Regions from separate parts of the Rhodoferax sp. LS1R11 genome, predicted to be linked through region 3. Evidence: predicted binding sites of a transcription regulator. Region 3 holds the regulator's gene; each other region holds the start of a gene.
The links. The regulator LexA, encoded in region 3, represses DNA repair genes until DNA is damaged. The targets are predictions, from matches to a motif close to ACTGTATNNNNATACAGT.
Positions count from the first base shown of each region.

Region 1: the regulator LexA is predicted to act here: its motif matches at 3,431-3,448, upstream of recA (recombinase RecA).
Region 2: the regulator LexA is predicted to act here: its motif matches at 3,134-3,151, upstream of AC097N_RS12630 (error-prone DNA polymerase).

Region 1 is NZ_JBWMAW010000002.1:386,922-394,249, forward strand. Features, by position in the region: gene sucC (ADP-forming succinate--CoA ligase subunit beta) at 1-630, opposite strand, end outside; gene argC (N-acetyl-gamma-glutamyl-phosphate reductase) at 819-1,754, shown strand; gene recX (recombination regulator RecX) at 1,758-2,219, opposite strand; gene recA (recombinase RecA) at 2,295-3,377, opposite strand; gene AC097N_RS04460 (MarR family winged helix-turn-helix transcriptional regulator) at 3,532-4,005, shown strand; gene AC097N_RS04465 (response regulator) at 4,104-4,778, shown strand; gene AC097N_RS04470 (sensor histidine kinase N-terminal domain-containing protein) at 4,775-6,229, shown strand; gene AC097N_RS04475 (SPOR domain-containing protein) at 6,247-6,906, opposite strand; gene AC097N_RS04480 (biotin--[acetyl-CoA-carboxylase] ligase) at 6,916-7,328, opposite strand, start outside.
Region 2 is NZ_JBWMAW010000009.1:144,961-152,288, forward strand. Features, by position in the region: gene AC097N_RS12630 (error-prone DNA polymerase) at 1-3,074, opposite strand, end outside; gene AC097N_RS12635 (alpha/beta fold hydrolase) at 3,295-4,266, shown strand; gene AC097N_RS12640 (hypothetical protein) at 4,273-4,575, shown strand; gene AC097N_RS12645 (Y-family DNA polymerase) at 4,588-5,979, opposite strand; gene imuA (translesion DNA synthesis-associated protein ImuA) at 5,948-6,694, opposite strand; gene AC097N_RS12655 (2-hydroxymuconic semialdehyde dehydrogenase) at 6,919-7,328, shown strand, end outside.
Region 3 is NZ_JBWMAW010000004.1:68,143-75,470, reverse strand. Features, by position in the region: gene AC097N_RS06985 (hypothetical protein) at 1-774, shown strand, start outside; gene AC097N_RS06980 (D-2-hydroxyacid dehydrogenase family protein) at 843-1,850, opposite strand; gene AC097N_RS06975 (hypothetical protein) at 1,938-2,246, opposite strand; gene lexA (transcriptional repressor LexA) at 2,268-2,942, opposite strand; gene AC097N_RS06965 (asparaginase) at 3,053-4,051, shown strand; gene adk (adenylate kinase) at 4,071-4,727, opposite strand; gene kdsB (3-deoxy-manno-octulosonate cytidylyltransferase) at 4,853-5,611, opposite strand; gene AC097N_RS06950 (Trm112 family protein) at 5,608-5,790, opposite strand; gene lpxK (tetraacyldisaccharide 4'-kinase) at 5,812-6,828, opposite strand; gene AC097N_RS06940 (ExbD/TolR family protein) at 6,833-7,261, opposite strand; gene AC097N_RS06935 (MotA/TolQ/ExbB proton channel family protein) at 7,264-7,328, opposite strand, start outside.

The DNA.
Region 1 (7,328 bases), on a different contig from region 3:
CTTTATGCCGCCGTTGCCTTCGAGAATCAGGGGGTTGATTTCGACCAGCGACGCGTCGGTGTCCATGTACACCTTGTACAGCTTTTGCAACACATCCACAGCTTGCGCTGTAGAACCGGCAGGCACGCCAATGGCATCGGCCAATTTTTTGGCTTGCACTTCGGTCAGACCAGTCGCCGGGTCGACGATTTCTGTCAGGATTTTCTCGGGGGTGGAGTGGGCCACTTCCTCGATGTCCATGCCGCCTTCGCTGGAGACGATCATGGCGACGCGTTGCGTGGCACGGTCGGTCACAGCGGACACGTAGTATTCTTTTTTGATGTCAGCGCCGTCTTCAATCAGCAGGCGGCGGACTTTTTGACCTTCGGGGCCCGTCTGGTGAGTGATGAGCTGCATGCCCAGAATTTCACCCGCGATTTTTTTGACGTCTTCAATGGAACGGGCCAGCTTGACGCCGCCGCCCTTGCCACGGCCACCGGCGTGGATTTGCGCCTTGACAACCCACACGGGGCCGCCGAGTTTTTGAGCGGCTTCCACCGCTTCTTGAACGGTGAAGGCCGGGATGCCGCGAGGCACCGGCACACCAGCTTGGCGCAAGATTTCCTTGCCTTGGTATTCGTGAATCTTCATGAGGACTCTCTCAGGAATGGATTATTTTTATCCGGCCACACAACGAAAGCTCTGCGGGCGGCACTGGGCTAAGCAGTCGAGGACTGTATCATGTTGCAGCGCACCAAAACAGGGCTGGGGCGCCACTCGCATAATTCATAATTATATGAATGTGCATCTGAATAGAAACTGACGAGCAAGGGGCAGACATGCATAAAGTATTCATTGACGGCGAAGCAGGCACCACCGGGCTTCAAATCCGCGAGCGGCTCCAGTCAATGCCCGGCATTGAACTGGTCAGCATTTCTCCCGAATTGCGCAAGGATGCCGGGGCCAAACGCGCCTTGATGGCGCAAGTCGATCTGGTGGTGCTTTGTCTGCACGATGACGCCGCACTTGAATCGGTTGCGATGATTGACGAGATGGAAAAAGCCTCGGGCCGAACAGGTCCCAAAATCATCGACGCCTCGACCGCACACAGAACCATGGCGGGCTGGGTGTTTGGTTTTCCCGAACTCATGCAGGGGCAAAAAGAGGCGGTGACGCAATCGCGTCGCGTCGCCAACCCAGGCTGCTATGCCACTGGCGCCATTGCCCTCATCCGACCACTCGTTGATGCGGGCCTGATCCCCAAGGATCATTCACTCACGCTGCCGTCCATCAGCGGGTATTCGGGTGGCGGTCGTCCCATGATCGAGGCGTATGAAAAAGGCGAAGCGCCTGCGTTTGAACTGTACGGCCTGGGCCTGAAGCACAAGCACCTGCCCGAAATCATGAAATACAGCGGTCTGACGCGGCGCCCGGTTTTCATTCCGTCTGTCGGCAATTTCCGCCAGGGCATGCTGGTGCAGCTGCCGCTGGACCTCGATTTGTTGCCCGGCCAACCCAGCGCCAAAGACTTGCATGACGCGTTGGCCCAACACTATGCGGGCAGCGAATGGGTCAGCGTTGAGCCCGCCACACCGGACAACAAGCTCGATGCCCTGGCACTGGCCGACACCAACAAAATGGAACTTCGTGTGTTTGCCAACAACGACGCGGATGACAGCTTTCACCACGCCGTGCTGGTGGCCCGCCTGGACAATCTGGGCAAAGGCGCCAGCGGTGCGGCGGTCCAAAACCTGAAGCTGATGCTGGGGCTCTGAGGCTCAGTTCTCGTCGGTGAGCCGGTCAGCGCCGGTCACCACGCGCCGGATGGCATCCGCGCCAAACCCGCGTGACGCCAAAAACCGCATCTGTTTGGCGGCGGCTTGGGCGTCCTCGGGTGGCGCACCGAATTTCTTGCGCCAAACCTCCAGCGCCCGTTCGCGTTCCGTGGCCTGCAAACCTTGCAGGGCTTCGGCGACAGCCGCGGAGTCCAGGCCTTTGCCCTGCAACTCCTGCTTGATGCGCGCCGTGCCCAGCTTGCCTGCGCGGCGGTGAACCACGGACTCAATCACGCGCTGCTCGTTGATAAAGCCTTTGGCCTGCAATTCATCCAGCGCCTGGGCCAGCGTGCCAGGCTCTTCCTCAAAGCTCGCGAGCTTGCGCTCCAGTTCGGCCCGCGAGTGCTCGCGGCCGCTGAGTAGCCTTAGCGCGCGGCCTTTTAATGAGGGTTGGTCGAATGACATGGCTGTTTTTTACGCCTCACAAGCCACCATTAAATGCTACTGATTTGATAGCTACTTGTGCACGGCCTACCTGGGCTAGGCGGCTTTTTTGCTTGAAACCTTGGTTTTCACCTCAGGCGCTTCACCGCCCGGCACCAAGGGAATGCCCAGCGAGGCCCGCACCTTGTTTTCAATTTCACGCGACAACTCGGGGTTTTCACGCAGGAACTCACGAGCGTTGTCGCGGCCTTGGCCGATTTTTTCGCCGTTGTAGGCATACCAGGCGCCCGACTTGTCCAGGATGTTGGCGGTCACGCCCATGTCAATGATTTCGCCGTGACGGCTGATGCCCTCACCGAACAAAATATCAAATTCGGCCGTCTTGAACGGCGACGCCACCTTGTTCTTGACGACCTTGACTTTGGTCTCGTTGCCAATGGCCTCATCGCCTTTTTTGATGGTGCCGGTACGGCGAATGTCCAGGCGCACGGAGGCGTAAAACTTCAAGGCATTGCCGCCCGTCGTGGTCTCGGGCGAACCAAACATGACGCCAATCTTCATGCGAATCTGGTTGATGAAAATCACCATGCAGTTGGTCTTCTTGATGTGGGCGGTGAGCTTGCGCAGGGCCTGGCTCATCAAACGTGCCTGCAGGCCGGGCAAGGAGTCGCCCATTTCACCTTCCAGCTCGGCTTTGGGCGTCAAGGCCGCCACCGAGTCCACCACGATCAGGTCAACCGCCCCCGAACGCACCAGGCTGTCCACAATTTCAAGCGCCTGTTCGCCGGTGTCGGGCTGGCTGATCAGCAAATCCTGCAGGTTCACACCCAGTTTTTGGGCATATTGAATGTCCAGGGCGTGCTCGGCATCCACAAACGCGCACTGACCGCCAATTTTTTGCATTTCAGCAATGACCTGCAGCGTGAGCGTGGTCTTGCCCGACGACTCGGGGCCGTAGATTTCTACCACCCGGCCACGTGGCAAACCGCCAACGCCCAGGGCAATGTCCAAGCCCAATGAGCCGGTAGAGACCACCTGGATGTCTTCAATCACCTCGCCCTCACCCAGGCGCATGATGGTGCCTTTGCCAAACTGCTTTTCAATCTGGGCCAAGGCCACTTGCAGGGCTTTGGCTTTTTCGCTGTTCACGGCGGTCGGGGCTTTGACGGGTGCGTCCATGGAAATCTCCTTGAATATCAATGACTGGGGTTGGCGGTGAATCTGGCAAGACGTCTGTTTTTAATAACAGGCTGGATGCTTGAACAGTAGTTTATCTTGCGTGGTTCAAATCTGTAAACAGATTTTTTAGTCAATTTAGCTTACTATTTAAGCCATGCAAGAAACCCACATCACCGCGGGCTGGCGGCAGGCCCATTTGGGGCACTGGATGAACCTGGCGCTGCAACGGTTTGACGCCCGCGTGCTGTCCCTGATGGCCCGCAACGAAGATGTGCCGCTGGCCCTGTCCAACCTGGCGGCCAGGGGGTGCTTGAGTGCGTCCCACGTCCACATCACCCGGCATCTGGCGCTCGATGGCTCGCGCCTGACCGACCTGGCGCAACGCGCCAACATGACCAAACAGGCCATGGGCAAACTCGTCGAACAATGCGAGGCCTGGGGCCTGGTCACCCGCCTGCCCGATGCGCGCGACGCCCGGGCCCGGCGCATTGTGTTCACCCCCGTCGGACTGAGCTGGCTGCATGCGTTTGAGCAGGCCGTGGCGCAGGCAGAAGCCGAGCTGCGGGCCGCCGTGGGGGATGAAGTAGCGACCGTCATTGCCATTGGTCTGGAGGCCTATGCATCTTGAGCGGTGCCCCCGCATTTCCAGCCACGGCCCTGTGCGGGGAAGCCTAGAATGAATAAAAACCGGAACGCCACACGGGCGACAACAACAAGGAGACAGACATGCGAATTCTGATTGCAGAAGATGACCAAGTCCTGGCCGATGGCTTGCTGCGAACCTTGCGCAGCTCAGGCGCCGCGGTGGACCACGTGGCCAGTGGCACCGAAGCCGATGCCGCGCTCATGACCAACACCGAATTCGACCTGCTGATTCTCGACCTGGGCCTGCCCAAGATGCATGGCCTGGAAGTGCTGAAAAAACTCCGTGCCCGAGGTTCCTCCCTGCCGGTGCTGATCTTGACGGCTGCCGACAGCGTGGAAGAGCGTGTCAAAGGCCTGGACTATGGCGCCGACGACTACATGGCCAAACCCTTCAGTTTGTCCGAGCTGGAAGCGCGCGTGCGCGCTTTAAGCCGCCGTGGCATGGGGTCGGCCAGCAGCACGATCAAACACGGCCCCCTGATTTACGACCAGTCCGGCCGCGTGGCCACGATTGACGGCGTCATGGTCGAACTGTCGGCCCGTGAACTGGGCCTGCTTGAAGTGCTGCTGCAGCGCTCCGGCCGCCTGGTCAGCAAAGACCAGCTGGTGGAGCGCCTGTGCGAATGGGGTGAGGAGGTGAGCAACAACGCCATTGAGGTCTACATTCACCGCCTGCGCAAAAAGATTGAAAAAGGTCCGATCCGCATTGCCACCGTGCGGGGGCTGGGCTACTGCCTGGAGAAGATACCGGGGTGAACATCTTTCACCGCGAACAGCGCTCGCTGTTCGGCGAAATCCTGGACTGGATGCTCACGCCACTGCTGTTGCTGTGGCCCATCAGTCTGGTGCTGACCTGGCTGGTGGCACAGAGCATTGCCGGCAAGCCGTTTGACCGGGCGCTGGAATACAACGTGGGCGCGCTGGCGCAACTCGTCACGGTCAGCAACAACCGCGTGCAATTCAACCTCCCCCTGCCCGCCCGCGAGCTGCTGCGGGCGGACGACTCGGACACCGTCTACTACCAGGTGCTGGGCGCCAAAGGCGAGTACCTGGCTGGCGAGCGTGCGCTGCCCCTGCCCCCGGAAGAGGAACGCGTGGTGCTTGGCGAAGTGCGCATCCGGGACGACGAGGTGCTGGGCGCCGATGTCAAGGTGGCCTACACCTGGGTCCAGCTGCCCTTGCCCGGGTCGAAACCCGCTCTGGTGCAGGTGGCCGAGACCATGGAAAAGCGCTCCATCCTGGCCACTGAGATTGTCAAGGGCGTGATGCTGCCGCAGTTCGTCATCCTGCCCATGGCAGTGCTGCTGGTGTGGCTGGCGCTGGTGCAGGCCATCAAGCCCCTCAACCGGCTGGAAGAGCGCATCCGTGCCCGCAAACCCGATGACTTGAGCCCCATCGATGCCCAAGCCGTGCCCATGGAAGTCGCCCCCCTGGTGTATTCCGTCAATGACCTGCTGATGCGGCTCAAAGACTCCATCGCTACGCAAAAACGTTTTCTGGCCGACGCGGCCCACCAGCTCAAAACGCCACTGGCGGGCCTGCGCATGCAGGCCGACCTGGCTCAGCGCGAAGGCGCCAGCGCCGAAGAGCTCAAACAATCGCTGCGCCAGATTGGTCGTGCCAGCATCCGGGCCACCCACACCGTCAACCAGTTGCTGGCACTGGCCCGGGCAGAGAGCAATGGCTCGGCCATGCCGCGCGCCACCTGTGACCTGGCCGACCTGACCATGTCCGTGGTGCGCGACTGCGTGCCACGGGCCATTGAAAAACACATTGACCTGGGTTACGAAGGCATCCAGCCCGAGGCCGACGGCGGACAACTCGCAGGCAACCCCACCCTGCTCAAAGAATTGATTCGCAACCTGGTGGACAACGCCATCAACTACACGCCGTCAAGCATCGACAAGCCGGGCGTCATCACCGCGCGGGTGTTGACCGACCCGTTTGGCAAAACTCTGGTGCTGCAGGTGGAAGACTCCGGCCCCGGCGTGCCCGAGGCCGAGCGGGAACTGATCTTTCAGCCCTTTTACCGCGCACTGGGCACAGAAGTCGACGGCTCAGGTCTGGGCTTGCCCATCGTCATGGAAATTGCGCAGCAACACAGCGCCACCGTGAGCCTGGAAGAAACCCGGCCAGGCCAGGTGCCACCCGGCGCGCGTTTCACGGTGAAATTCATCGCCGAGTCGTCCGATACGGCAGTCGTCTAAAGCGCGCTGGGCACCGCTTACCGGCAGGGGCCGAGCGGCTTGCCCGCCAACGCAGGCTTCAACTCTTCCAGCCGGACACGCAAGGCGTCATTGACCTGCAACAAGCGCAGCAGCGCACCCGGCGTCTCGGCCCGTTCCTGCACCACCCGCGCCGTGCGCACGCCGCGCCGGGCAAAGGCATCCAGCGCCTCATTGGCAGCATCCTGCGTGGCAAAGCCCCCTAGGGACAGACCCAACTCCAGCGCGGGATTGGTCAAGGGCTCAAACTTCAGATTCAAGGCGGCCAGCTGGGTCCGTTTCTTGAGCAGATCTTCCGCACTGGCGTATTTGCCCATGTAGACAATCCAGCGTGCGGGGATGGCTGCATCTTCCAGCACCCACGCACTGGCTGGCCACGAGGACTCCAGCGCACGGCGCAAGGCCGCGCTTTCGGTCTCGTTGAACAAGCCCGCCTGCAGGCACTCACCCGGCTTGCCATTGGCACGGGGCTCGGCCTCAGCCAAACGCAATTCTTTCGCCGTCAACAGACGCAGCAGGTCGGGCCGGACCTGCTGCGCCAACCGTTGCGGCTCCGACTCCTGCGCGGGGGCAAAACCCAGCCCCGCCAGAAAACCCTGTGACCACGCAAAATACACCCCGTTGAGGAGCAGCAAGACCAGAACAATGAGTCGCAACATGGGAATGGATCAAAGGTTTTCGTAAGACGGCGGGCGCAAGGGGCGCACACTCACCTCGGAGCTGGTGACCTTTTTCAGGCCCTGCGCAGTTTGCACCCGCAAGGCACCCACCTCGTCCACGCCCATGGCCGTACCACCCAAGCCGTCACTGAAGCTGACCTCCAGCCCACCCAGCGCGTCCAGCTCATTAAAGCGGGCCTGAAAGGGCTGAAACCCATGCACCTCAAACACCTTGATGGCCTGCACCAGTGGCGCCACGATGCGCAGCAGAGCCTGCGGTGCGTCCAGCCCTGGCAGCACTTGCTGCAACCAGGCGGGCGGTGTGCGCATGCCCGTGCCTTCGCGCTCCCGAATGTTGAGCCCCACGCCCACCACGGCATAACGGGTGTCGCCAAAGCTGGCGGTCTCGATCAGGATGCCCG
Region 2 (7,328 bases), on a different contig from region 3:
CGCAGGTGGCCGGCAATCAGGTGGCGCACCTCGCCCCCGCTCTCCTCGTCGCGTTGCCACATGCCGTAGACCGCCAGCAGGCGTGACTTGAGCAGTTCGTTGCGCTGGCGCTCGCGCAGGCTTTTCCAGACGATCACATTCACCGAACCGGTCTCGTCTTCGAGGGTGACGAACACCACGCCCTTGGCGGTTTGGGGTTGCTGGCGCATGGTGACCAGCCCGCAGGCGCGGACCAGCCGTCCGCTGGGCAAGTCGCGCAGTTGGGTGGCCGTGAGCAGCTTCATTTTTGATAGCTGCTCCCGCAGCAACGACAAGGGGTGGCGGCGCAAAGTGAGTCCCGTAGCGGCGTAATCAAATACCACTTCTTCGCCCTCGCTGGCGGCGGGTAGCAACAACAACGCTTCCATCACCGGCACGCTTTTCAACAACGGGGGCGCCGCTTGCAGGGCAGCGGCATCCCACACCTGCTGGCGGCGGTGGCCCGACAGGGCGGCCAGGGCGTCGGCTGCGGCCAGGGCGTTGAGGTCCGCCTGATCCAGCACGGCACGCAGCGCGAGGTCTTCGGTGCTGGTGAAGCGGGCGGCGGCGCGGGCGATGGTGAGGCGTTCTGCAGCGGCTGGGCTCAGGCCGTCCACCAGGCAAAGACCCAAACGCACCGCAGCCCCCTCCAGCGTGCAGTCCCATGTGCTGTGCATCACATCCACGGCCCGCACTTCAACGCCGTGCCGCTGGGCGTCTTGCACCAGTTGGGACGGTGGGTAAAAGCCCATGGGCTGCGAGTTGAGCAAGGCGGCCAGAAAGCAGGCGGGTTCGTGACGTTTGAGCCAGCAGCTCACGTAAGTCAATTGGGCAAAGCTGGCGGCGTGGCTCTCCGGAAATCCGTACTCGCCAAAGCCTTCGATCTGCTTGAAGATGTTTTCGGCAAAGGTGGCGTCATAACCATTCAGCACCATGCGGTCCACCAGCCGGTCGTGAAACTTGTGCACGCCGCCTTTGCGCTTCCAGGCAGCCATGGAGCGGCGCAGGTCGTCGGCCTCATCGCCGGTAAAGTCAGCGGCAATCATGGCGATCTGCATCACCTGTTCCTGAAAAATCGGCACCCCCAGCGTGCGCTCCAGCGCCTGGCGCAGCGCCGGATACGGGTACACCACCTGTGCCGGGTGCAGCCGGTTTTGCAGGTAGGGGTGGACCATGCCGCCCTGGATGGGGCCGGGGCGCACGATGGCCACCTCCACCACCAGGTCGTAAAAACAGCGTGGCTTGAGGCGCGGCAGCATCGACATTTGCGCCCGGCTCTCGATCTGGAACACGCCCACGGTGTCGGCCTGGCAGATCATGTCAAACGTGGCCTCATCGTCGGGTGGAATGTCCTGCATGCGCAGAACAGTGCCGCGCTGCTGGCCGACCAGATCGAGGCAGCGGCGAAGGGCACTGAGCATGCCCAGGGCCAACACATCGACCTTGAGCAGGCCCATGGCGTCCAGGTCGTCCTTGTCCCACTGGATGATGGAGCGGTTCGGCATGGCGGCATTTTCAACCGGCACCAGGCGCGTGAGCTTGCCTTGGGTAAGCACAAAGCCACCCACGTGCTGGCTCAGGTGGCGTGGAAAACCCAGCAGCTGGCGGCTCAAATCGAGCCAGAGGTCCAGCACCGCGGTGCCCGGTTTGTCATCCGCAGGACCCAGATGGTCCAGCGCGGATTGCAGCCGCTCGGCCAGCAACTCGCGGCTGTACATGCCGGGGTGCTCCTTGGCCATGGCGGTGATGAGGGCCTCGCCAATGCCCAGCGCCCGACCGACGTCGCGCAAGGCGCTGCGCGGGCGGTAGCTGATGACAGTGGCTGCAATGGCCGCGCGCTCGCGGCCGTATTTTTGGTAGATGTACTGGATGACTTCTTCGCGCCGGTCGTGCTCAAAGTCCACGTCAATGTCGGGCGGCTCGTTGCGGGCGCGGCTGATGAAGCGCTCGAACAACAGGTTGGAATGCGCCGGGTCCACCTCGGTCACGCCCAGGCAGTAGCACACCGCCGAGTTGGCGGCCGAGCCGCGCCCCTGGCACAGGATGTGCCGGCTGCGCGCAAAACGCACGATGTCGTGCACGGTCAGGAAATACATCTCGAACTGCAGCTCGGCAATCAGCGCCAGCTCGTGGTCCACCTGTTTCTCGACGGTGGGCGGCATACCCTGCGGGTAGCGTGTGTGTGCGCCTTCAAGCGTGAACTGGCGCAGTGTTTGCGCGGGATTCAGGCCGGGCAAGACGGTTTCCATCGGGTACTGGTAACGCAACTCGTCCAGGCTGAAGTTGCAGCGCGCGGCGATGGTGAGGGTGTTGGCCAGCAGCGCAGGCGGGTAAATCCGGCCCAGGCGCTCGCGCGAACGCAGGTGGGCTTCGGCATTGATTTGCAACGCAAAACCGCACGCATTCACCGTCGTCCCCAGGCGCACGGCGGTGAGCACGTCTTGCAGCGGCTTGCGCGAGCGCACATGCAGGTGCACCTGGCCGGTGGCCACCAGCGGCACACCAGTGAGGGCGGCCACCTGCGTGCGTTGGTGCAACTGCAGCGCATCGTCCGGCCCCAGCAGCAAGCTCACGCACAACCACAAATTTATACTAAATAAGCCTCTAGCCCTGATGGACAGTGCGCAAGCAGCTTCCATATTGATAGCAGATGGCAAGACCAGCAACACCTCACACCCTGCCAGCAGATGCCAGGGCGCGTCAGCCCACGTCAACCGGTACTGGCCTTTGGGCGCGGCCATGCGTGCACAGGTGATGAACTCACACAGGTCACCCCAGCCCGCCAGGTCATGCGGCAAGGCGATGAGGGTGGCGCCCTCCACCGCAAACTCGGCCCCCGGCAGCAATTTCAGCCCCCGCTTTTTGGCCTCAACATGCGCGCGCACCAACCCGGCGACCGAGCACTCGTCCGTGATGGCCAGCGCCGTGTAGCCCAGCGCCGCGGCACGCGCCACCAGCTCTTCCGGGTGCGAGGCGCCGCGCTGGAAGCTGAAGTTGCTGAGGCAATGCAGTTCGGCGTAGTCGGGCAAAGGGGCGAAAAGGGCTAAGGGCTCCATGAGGTTCGGTCACCACTGACCTCGGCAATGAAGCTTCGGATCACTGGTTTTGACAAATAACTGTTTATTCGTACAGTATAAAGAAATCATCCCAACCATGGGGTGAGGTTCCAGCATTTGCCATCTGGCGACTTGTGTTGCGTTGGGTCAACAGCGCACGGGGTCGGCTTCATAAGATGACTTGACACCAGAACCACCCACAGACAAATCCTCAACTCTGATGAAAAAAACCACCCCCCTCACCATCAGCATCGCCGTCGCCGCCTTGATCGCGGCCGGGTTGGTCTGGTGGCAATTCACCCGTGACATCGCGCAAGCGAAGGTCCGTGCCGCCCAGGGCGCGGTGGTGGCCCAAACCCGCTGCGGCCCCATTGAGTATCAAGAGGCGGGCGCCGGCACACCCGTGCTCATGGTTCACGGCAGCGGCGGCGGGCACGACCAGGGCATGGCCTTCGCGGCTCCTCTGGTGCGCCACGGCATACGGGTCATCGCCATGTCCCGCTTCGGTTATCTGGGCACGCCGATGCCAACGGAGACATCAGCTGCGGCCCAGGCAGATGCGCACGCGTGCCTGCTTGACGCGCTGGGCATTCAGAAGGCGGGAGTCATTGGCGGCTCGGCGGGCGCCTTGTCGGCGATGCAAATGGCCATCCGCCATGCGGACCGTGTCAGCGCACTCGCGTTAATCGTGCCCATTGCCTATAAGCCCAGCACACAGGCCGAGGTGGCCTCACCGCTGTCGCCCTGGGTCGGGAAAGTATTGATGCGGCTGATCAGCTCTGACTTCCTGTTTTGGGCGGGCCTTGAGGTGGCGCGCGACCAGATCCTCCGCATCGTTCAGGCTACGCCCCCCGATCAGGTGAAGGTCGCCAGCCCACAAGAACGCGCGCGGGTTTATGCGATGGCCGACAACATCCTGCCTGTGTCAGTTCGGGCCTTGGGTCTGGAGGCTGACTCACAACTGGCCAACGTCAGCACTCGCTACTCCCTGGAGCTGATTCGCGCCCCCACTCTCATCATCAGCGCACGTGATGACGGTTATGGCACGTTCGACGGTGCGCAGTACACCGCCAGCCAGATCCAAGGCGCCCGGTTCATCGGGTACAACACCGGCGGCCACGTTTTGGTCGGACACGACGACGAAGTACAGTCAGAATTGGTTAAATTGATCCTCACCTCAGCCAAACGCTGACGCACCATGAAACCGACCAAACAAGAACCCAGGAAACCGCGTCTGAGCGAAGTGATTTTGATTGGCTGCCTCTCCTTTGCAGTAGCTGCATTCGGCGTCTTCATCATCCTGCAGGAGCGGTCTGTCGGCAAGACACGCCAAGGCAGTATCGTGATCTCGGAGGGTTGGCCCGCCATCTGGAACGGCGTCTTTTTTTTCGGGTTCGCGATGATCATGCTGTCCATCGTTCTGCCCACGCGAATTCGATCCTGGGTGCTGGCGTTGGGCGCAGTCACCGCGATAGGGTCAGTGGTGCTGGCCTTGGTATGACAGACAAACGCCCTACGCAAACACCCCATGCAAATACCAGTCCGACCGCGCGCCCGCCAGGCGTTGCGCTCCACCCTGCCCGCCTAGCCGTTCGCGATAAATCCACAGCAGCCCCATCTGCTCGCTGCGCGCCAGAAAGTAGTCGCGCAGGGCGCACTCGCCATCGTCCTGGGCCACACCCCACCACCCGGCCTCCAGCCGCTGCGGGCCGGCCAGCAGGGTGAGGGGTCCCTCACACTGCGGCACGTGCTGGCGCACCGGCAGCTTCAGGGCTTGCGGCAGCAGCCAGGTGGGGTACAGGACATCGGTCTTTTCTTGTTTTTTTATGCCTTTTAGGCCTCTAGCCAAGGCAGGACGTGCGGGAGTAGCTATTGAATTAATAGCACGTTCAAATGAAGTGGAAGATGCCGTTCTTGATGCGGGCTGCCACACCTGCATGCGCTCGGGGCGGTGGTCGGCGCAGGGCACGGCGTGCAGCACGTGGTCGGCGCCCAGCCGGGCACTCAGTCGCTCCAGCAAATGGTGCAGGCTGTCGCCCTGGCGCACGTCGTCAGGCAGCAGGCTGGCCGTGGCGCCGGACAGGGCGGCGGTTTCCAGCGAGCGCAGGTGCAGGTACAAGGCCGGTGCGTGCAGCGTGACACGCGCCAGATGCTCGGCCAGCAGGCGCTGCAAATGGCTCATGTCCAACGTGGGCTCGGCGGTGCGCAGCACCAGGTGGCCCTGGGCGGCGTCTTGGCGGCGCACATCCATCTTCCAGCCCAGCTCCAGCGCCAGAATGCCGCGCTGGCGGGCCTGCAGCCACACGTGCAGTTGCGCCAGCAGGCGGCGCGCCCCAAACATCAGGGCCGGGGCGTTGTCGACACGCGCGGCCAGTTCGAGCTTGGCAAAAAAGACGTCGGGCAGTTCCAGCCAGGGGTACAACTCGGGCTTGTCGCCGTAGGCGCGGTCCAACGCATCCAGCAGGGGCGCACCAAAACGCCGTGCCACGCCGCCACGCGGCAGCGCGCGCAACTGGCCCCAGCAAGTGCAGCCCATGCGCGCCAGCGTGGGCAGGTGCGCGCGGGCGGCGGCCAACGTGGACAGCGGCAATTCATTCGGCTTGCGCGGCACAGACTTGGTCAGTTGCAGGCGGGCAAGCGCTATCAAAGATGTAGCTGCCTGCGCACAGTGGACGGAGGCTACCGGCTTGTTTGATGTAAATATATGGCGCAGCATCGCTTGGCGCCCGCCCAGCAGGCGCTCGCTGGCCGACACTTCCATGAGCAAGGCGTCTTCGAGCCGCGCCACCTTGGGGGTGAACTGCAAGGCCCACCAGCCCAGCGCCCCCAGGGGGTCGGCGAGCTGGGGGGCGGTCAAGGCGGCGTCGGCCTCTTCAGGCTGCGGCTGCAAGGCAATCCAGTGCATCACGCCCTCCTGGTTGAACGCCTTGCGCAGACGCGCCCTGCTCCGCACTCAAGGCCAGCAAGGTGGCCAGCCGTGCCGGGCGGGCTGGCAACTGCAGGACGTGCGCCAGCGGCGGGCCGCGCCGCTTGAGCACCTGCACCTGCAAGGCATCGAGCGTGCTGTCAGCCCCTGCCGAACCCGAGATCAGGAGGCGCAGCACGGCGGGCGACGACTCCCCTTGCGCCTGCGCGGGCCGCATCACGAACAACAATTTGTTGTGCGCCGCCGCGGCAATTTGGAGGCGGCGCAGTTGGTCGAGCCGCGCCTGCGGCAGCCAGGCCAGCACGGCGGCCACATCGGCACAGCGCAGGGCCTGCTCGGCCGCCCACAGGCGCTCGTTGGCCAAAGACGCCTTGACCCACAGCAGGCGTTGGGCATCAAAACCCTGCCCGCCCAAGCCCGGGCCAAACGGCACATGGGGCGCGCCCACCAGCAGCACCGGCCCGCGTTGTACCTGGCGCAAGGCGGGCAAGAGCAGGCGCCACTCCTGCAGGCCACTGTGCAGTTGCAAAATTTCACTGATGCCGCCCACCGGCCAGCCACCACCCGGCAACTGCGCGTCCAGCGCGGGGTGGCCCGTGGCCACCGTCGTCCCCATGGCGCTGCCCAGCTCATCGGCGCGCCAGACGGCGTCACCAAAGTCGGCAGCGGGATGGAGCAAGGGGCGGGCAGCCATGAGAAATCACTGATTTTTACTGTACAAATACACAGTATAGCGATTCAGGCGGGTTGGCGTCTTGTCTATTTGCGCAGCGGACATTCCCGCGCTTGTACGCCGAGTGATTCATACCATCGTGGTATGAGTGATACCAACCGAAGGTATTGGACCGCACAAGCAGCGATTCCTAAACTACCGTGGCGCATTGAAAAAACTACCTATTCAAACCAAGAGAGCAAGCTATGCAGGAGATACTTCATTTCATCAACGGTCAGTTTGTCCCATCCACCAGCGGTAAAACGTTCGAAAAACGCTCTCCACTGGACAACAGCTTGCTGGGCACGGTTGCCGAGGGCGGACTGTCTGAGGTCGATGCCGCCGTCATCGCTGCGCGGGGTGCACTCCAGGGTGAATGGGGCCGCATGAGCGTTGAGAAGCGTGTGGCCATGCTGCATGCCGTGGCCGACGGCATCACCCAGCGCTTTGATGAGTTTGTGGCGGCCGAGGAAGCCGATACCGGCCAACCCCACCATGTCATTGCCCACGCTTTTGTGCCACGCGGTGCGGCCAATTTCAAGGTATTTGCCGACATTGTCAAGAACGTGCCCACCGAGTCCTTCCAGATGGATACGCCGGACGGACGGGGCGCATT
Region 3 (7,328 bases):
CAGGGGTTGGAGGAAAACCTGCTCACCTTGCGTGCCCTGGCTGCCAAAAATCAGGCGAGTCAGACGGATTTGATCAACCAGCTGCAACAAGTGGAGTCGCAGCGGTATTCCTCGTCATTGGTGTACGGTCTTCTTGGCTTGTTGTTGTTCACACTTGGCGGTGTGGTTTACCTGTGGCTCCGACAACGTCGTCAACTGGCGCAGTCGCAGGACTGGTGGCGCGAATCGCAAATGGCCGAAGAGTTTCAGGCACCAACGAATGCCAGCCTCGAAAGATTTGATATGACCTATGTGCCAGGGCTTCCGGGCGTGAAGGGGGCGGTGCGCGCGTCTGCCGAAGTCGACCTGGAGTTGAATTCGCTGCTGGCCTCAATTGATAGCCCCTTGCAACCGCCTACGATCCCGGCGGTCATGCCAGGCCAGCAGGTTGCGGCGTTGGATTTTCCTATATCGGAGCGGGGTCGTGACTTTGGGCACAGCATCGCTGGCTCCACGCTGACCTCCAATACCCAGGAACTGTTCGACACCCGCCAACAGGCCGATTTCTTTGTCGCACTGGCGCAGTATGACAAGGCTGTTGAGGTACTCGAGCGTTGTATTCATGGTGGTGGCGAGTCGTCACCGATGGTGTACATGGACCTGTTAAAACTGTTGCACATGATGAACAGAAAAGACGATTTCCAAAACCTGCGCCTGCATTTCAGCAGGCTGTTCAGTATCCATGCAGCTGAGTTTGCGGGGATGAACGCTGAACTCAACGCACTGGATGCCTGAGAGATTTTTGATCCGCCGTTTTAAAAGTTATGCTGGCAGCGCGTTCGTCCAAATAGTCCCGCGTTGGCTCAACGGCGTACTTGCAGGGCGCCTGGATTGACGATATTCGTCGGCGTGCCTTTGATGAAGTTGATGACGTTGTCAAAGGCGGCGCCAAAATACAGCTCGTAACTGTCTTGCTCTACATAGCCGATGTGGGGTGTGCAGATGCAGTTCTCCAGCCGCAGCAGGGCGTGTCCCTGCAAAATGGGCTCGGTTTCAAAAACATCCACCGCCGCCATGCCAGGCCGGCCCCGGTTGAGGGCGCCAATCAAGGCGTCGGGTTCGATCAGTTCAGCGCGAGAGGTGTTGACCAGCAGGGCCGTTGGTTTCATTCGGGCCAGATCGTCCAGACGGACAATGGCCTGGGTGTTGTCGGTCAGGCGCAGATGAAGCGAGAGCACATCGCATTGCTCAAAAAATTCATCCCGGGTGGTTGCTGCTTCAAAGCCATCCATCACCGCTTTTTCTCGGGATGCTTCTCGCCCCCAGACCAGCACTTTCATGCCGAACGCCTTGCCATAGCCGGCGACGAGTTGCCCTATCTTGCCGTAACCCCAGATCCCTAGTGTCTTGCCGTTGAGGACCATGCCGACACCAAAGTTTGGTGGCATGGAACCCGACTTCAAACCGGACTGTTGCCACACGCCATGCTTCAGGTTGCTGATGTAGTGTGGCAGCCGACGCATGGCGGCCATGATGAGTGCCCAAGTGAGTTCGGCAGGGGCTACGGGTGACCCAGAGCCTTCTGCCACCGCAATACCACGCTCGGTGCAGGCGGTGATGTCGACGTGCGGGCCTACGCGGCCGGTTTGCACAATCAGTTTGAGTTTGGGGAGTTTTTCCACCAACTGACGTGTCATGTGAGTCCGCTCGCGGTTCAACACAATCACATCGGCATCCTTGAGCCGAACAGATAACTGACCCAAACCCTTAACCGTGTTGGTGTAAACCTTGGCCTGGTAGGCTTCCAATCTCACCGCGCAGTCGAGCTTTCTAACGGCGTCCTGGTAATCATCAAGAATCACAATATTCATAGAGTGATATTGTGCCTCGGCAATCTGGGTGATTTGGGCGCGACCTCTAACTTACCTCTGGTTACCAAGCGCTATTTGTGTCTGGTTTCAGTGAAGTGCTGCTTCACGCGCTGCAAGGCGGTCGAGCTCGGCACAAACATCGGCCATTCGGCCAGAAATCAGCATGCGCCCTACATGGGCTGGTGCCTGGTCGGCTTCCAGAATGCGGACCACTCGGAGTGGGCGACGCAACGAGGGACTGCCCGTTTTGGCGGTCTCGGGTGGCGTGAACTCATTGAGACGAAGTGCAACATTGACAGGGGCGATTCTTTCACGGGTTGGAATCGGCATCAGCCAGCGCCACAGGCCATGCAAAGGGGCAAAAACTCCGGGAACAGCAGACAGGGCAGTGCTCATTTGGAACCTTTCTGTGGATGTTTACATCAGCATGGTGTTACGAATCAAACCAACGGCCAGACCTTCAATTTCAAATGGCTCACCGGGCTCTACCACGATGGTTTGGTAGTCCGGGTTTTCAGGGTGCAACTCAATCACATCCTTGTTGCGCCGAAAGCGTTTGACGGTGACTTCATCCCCCAGGCGGGCGACCACAATCTGCCCATTCTTGGCGTCTCGGGTGGACTGCACGGCGAGCAGGTCGCCGTCCATGATGCCGGCGTCGCGCATGGACATGCCCCGCACTTTCAGCAGGTAGTCCGGCCGATGCTGAAAGAGGCTGTTTTCCAGGTAGTAGGTCTGGTCGATATGCTCTTGCGCGAGAATAGGAGAGCCCGCGGCTACCCTCCCAATCAGTGGCAACATCAGTTGCGCCATGCCGGGCAGCGTGAGGGAGTACTGCTTGCTGCGCGATTCATTGATAGATCGCAGGGTGTCACTTTTGAGGCGAATGCCGCGTGAGGTGCCGCTGACCAGTTCAATGACGCCTTTGCGTGCGAGTGCCTGCAGGTGTTCTTCCGCGGCATTGGCCGACTTGAAGCCCAGCTCGGTGGCAATTTCAGCCCGGGTAGGCGGTGCGCCAGTGCGGGAGATGGCACTCTGGATGAGTTCCAGAATTTGCTGTTGGCGGGCGGTGAGTTTCGGGCTTTCAAGCATGGCGACTCCTTGGAGGTAGGTGGGTCAGACTGTGATAACAACTGTGGGTTCATACACACTGTCTTGATATCCAGTAGCTGTATTTTTAACCAGTTTTTGAAAGTATGCAAGTGAGTCCAACAAATAGTTCAGAGCGGCTGGTGGTTTTGGGCACAGGCGGCACGATTGCCGGCACCGCTGCCCAGGCCGCCGACAACGTGGGTTACACGGCGGCACAGGTGGGCGTGCAGGTCTTGCTCGATGGCGTTCCGGGGCTGTCGGGGGTGCTGGCCGGCCGCACCTTGCTGGCCGAGCAGGTGGCGCAAATTGACAGCAAGGACATGAGTTTTGCGGTGTGGCAGCAACTGGCGTTGCGGGTGAACCACCATTTGGCGCAGGCGGACGTGAGAGGGGTGGTGATCACTCACGGCACAGACACGCTGGAGGAGACGGCCTTTTTCCTGCACGCAGTCTTGGCGCCGTCATTGCTGGCGCGCAAGCCAGTGGTGTTGACCTGCGCCATGCGGCCAGCCTCCAGTTTGGCGCCTGACGGTCCCCAGAACATGATGGATGCGGTGGCGGTGGCGGTGACGCCTGGGGCACACGGGGTGCTGGTGGTGTGTGCCGGCACCATTCATGGCGCAGTGGATGTGCAAAAAGTCCACACCTACCGGGTGGATGCCTTCAACTCAGGCGACATGGGGCCGCTGGGGTTTGTGGAGGAGGGGTGTGCTCGACTTTCACGAAATTGGCCTGTAGCCCACGTCAATAGTGCGGAAGTAGCTATTGAAAAGATAGCGCCTGCAGGGTTGCCGCGTGTTGAGATTGTGATGAATTTCGCAGGGGCCAGCGGCGCCATTGTGGACGCCTTGTTGCGCCCAGGCGCCCAGTCGGATGGCTGGACACCCTTGCGGGGGCTGGTGGTGGCCGCCACCGGCAACGGCACCATCCATCAGGATCTTGAAGCGGCGCTGATCAGGGCTCAGGCGGTGGGGGTCAAGGTGGTGCGTGCCAGTCGTTGTGCAAACGGTCGTGTGTTGCCAGCGCCGGGACATGCCATCGTTGATTCCCAAGGGCTGTCTCCGGTCAAGGCCCGGGTCGCCCTGATGCTGGAACTGCTGGCGACCTGATGGACGCCAGCAATCGAGGTCAGTTTGCCAATGCCTCGAAGGCGCGGGCCTTGATTTCTTCCACGCTGCCGGTGCCACTGATGGCGCGGTATTGAGGAGCATGGGTTGGGTCTGTTTTGGCCCATCCGGAGTAGTAGTCCACCAGAGGACGCGTCTGGGCGCTGTAGACGTCCAGACGTTTCTTCACAGTTTCTTCCTTGTCGTCTTCGCGCTGGATTAACGCCTCACCCGTGACATCGTCCACACCAGCCACTTTGGGTGGGTTGAACTTGACGTGGTAAGTGCGACCTGACGGAGCGTGTGATCGGCGTCCGCTCATGCGCTCAACGATGGCGTCAAACGGCACATCGATTTCAAGTACGAAGTCGAGCTTGACGCCGGCCGCCTTCATGGCGTCAGCCTGGGGAATGGTGCGTGGGAAGCCATCAAACAGGAAACCCGCTGCGCAGTCAGGCTGTGCAATGCGTTCTTTCACCAGGTTGATGATCAGGTCGTCGCTGACCAAGGCGCCTGCGTCCATGACTTTTTTGGCCTCAATACCCAGGGGTGTGCCCGCTTTGACCGCAGCGCGCAGCATGTCGCCTGTGGAGATCTGTGGAATGCCGTATTTCTGGCAGATGAAAGTGGCTTGTGTGCCTTTGCCAGCGCCGGGCGCGCCCAGAAGAATGAGTCTCATGAATGTCCTTGGATTTATTGAAAATCAGGCAGCAGGGTCGTAGCTTTGTTCGGGCCAATCGACCTGCTTCGTTTCCTTCGAGAATAGCACGCGTCAGCTTGTGCCTGCCTTACATGACCGGCCGTTCAGGAACTGAATAAACGCCGTACCCGCTCCAGGTCTTCGGGCGTGTCAACGCCCGGTCCTGGCGCGTGGGCTGCGACATGAACTGCGATGCGGTGGCCATGCCACATGGCACGCAGTTGCTCCAGCGCTTCCGTGATTTCTAGGGGGGCCTGGGCCAGCTTGGGGAATTGCCGCAAAAAGCCAACCCGGTAACCGTAGATGCCAATGTGGCGCAAGGGCGCCGGACTGGGCAGGGCGGGGCCCGGCTGATCGCGCCAGTGTGGAATGGGGGCCCGGCTGAAGTACAGGGCCAATCCCCGGGCATCCGTCACCACTTTGACCACATTGGGGTTGAGAAAGTCAGCCAGTTGATCGATGGCATGCGCGGCCGTGCTCATGCTGGCTTCGGGCCGATCGGAGAGCAACTGCGCTACGGCGCCGACCAGTGACGGGTCAATCAGGGGCTCATCACCTTGCACGTTGACCACGATTTCATCATCGCCCAGGCCCAGCAGCTCACACGTTTCGGCCAGGCGGTCACTGCCCGACGGGTGGTCGATACGGGTCAACAAGGCCTCAATGCCATGGGATTGGCAGGCCCTGATGATCTCGGGGCTGTCGCCTGCCACCACCACCCGGACTGCGCCTGCGGCGCTTTGCACTTGCATGACGCGTTGGGCGACGCGCACCACCATGGGCGCACCGCCAATGTCGGCCAGCGGCTTGTTCGGCAGACGTGTGGAGGCGAGGCGGGCTGGAATGAGTACCGTGAAGCTCAAAGCCCGAGCTCCTCATCGGTGAGCGTGCGCGCCTCGTTCTCCAGCAGGATCGGGATGCCGTCGCGCACCGGGTAAGCCAGGCGCGCGCTGCGGGAGGTTAGTTCCTGCTTGTCCCGGTCATAGGCCAAGGGGCCTTTGGTGACGGGGCAAACAAGCAATTCAAGTAGTCGTGTGTCCATGGGCAGATGATAACTTTGGGTTCAGTGGCGGGCGGCCAGCAAGGGCGCCAACAGCGTGTCGAGTTGGTTGAGGAAGGCCTTCTCGGGCGTGAAGACCAGCGGCACAGCGAGCGCGTCGATTTTTTTGTGCCACAGCTTGACGGCATCTTTTTCAGTGCAAATCACGGTGTAGCCCAGGTATTCATTGCGGGTCCAGCTATCAAAATCATAGTGATCCGGCAACGCAAGGGTGCGCGCCAGAGGCAGGCCCTGGGCGCGCAGCATGGTGAAGAAGTCGTCGGGCTTGGCGATGGCTGCCAGGGCCAGCAAGGGCTTGACAGGCGCCTTCATCAGCGCGCTCAGTTCAATCTGGTCACCATCGGCGCGCAGGGCGTAAGGGGCGAGCTGACGTTGGGCGGTGAACCCGGCAAATGCCGGATGGGCGCCGGTGTGCAACACCAGGTTGACCGCACGCGGCCAGGGCTCGCGCAAAGGCCCGGCGGGTAACAAAAAACCGTTGCCAATGCCCCGGTCATCAAACACGCAAATTTCCAGGTCGCGGTGAAGCGCCAGGTGCTGCAGCCCATCGTCGCAAACAATCACCTGGGTGGCCGGGTAGCGCGCCAGCAGTGCCGTGGCTGCCTCAACACGCCGGGCCGCCACAAACACGGGCGCCGAGGTGGCGCGCTTGATCAATGCCGGTTCATCGCCCACATCCGATGGGGGGCTGTCGGCCAGCACTTCATGGCTATCGGTTGACTGGCGTCCATAACCACGGGAGACGACCCCGACCTGCAGACCTTGGGCCTGCAGGTGACGCACCAGCGCCATGACGACCGGTGTCTTGCCAGAGCCGCCAGCGACCACATTGCCCACCACAATGACGATGGCCGGAACGCGTTGGCTTTTGAGCCAACCGGCCCGGTACAGGGCGCGGCGCAGCGCGGCCAAGGCGCCAAACAAGAGGGCCAGCGGCAGCAGCAGCCACGCCAGCCAGCCCCTGTGGGTCCAGGCGCGAGTCACGGCGCGCTGCCATGCTGGCAATTGCGCGCCGCTCATGGCCTTATGGGGTCCCGTTGTGGGACGACGACTGGGTGGCAAAGGTGATCTGTGTCAGCCCCGAGCGGCGGGCGGCTTCCATCACCGTGACCACGGCTTGGTGCTTGGCGCTGGCGTCGGCACTGATGATCACCACCGACTCTTTGCCGGCCTTGGCGCCATCCAGCAAGGCGGCAGCCAGCGCGTTCAGGCTGCGGCCCTCGACGGGAACTTTGTTGACGGCATAGGCGCCATCGCTGGTGACGGTCACCACCACTTCTTTGGGGTAGTCGCGCTGTGCATCGGCGTCGGCCACGGGCAGTTTGAGTTGCAGTTCGGTGAACTTGCTGTAGGTCGTAGACAGCATCAGAAAAATCAGGACCACCAGCAACACGTCAATGAACGGAATCAGGTTGATTTCCGGCTCTTCACGCGAACGGGTGCGAAAGTTCATGCTCATTTGCGCAAGGTGTTGAGGTGGCGGGCCAACCGTTCAGAAGCGAGCTCCAGCGTCAACAGGT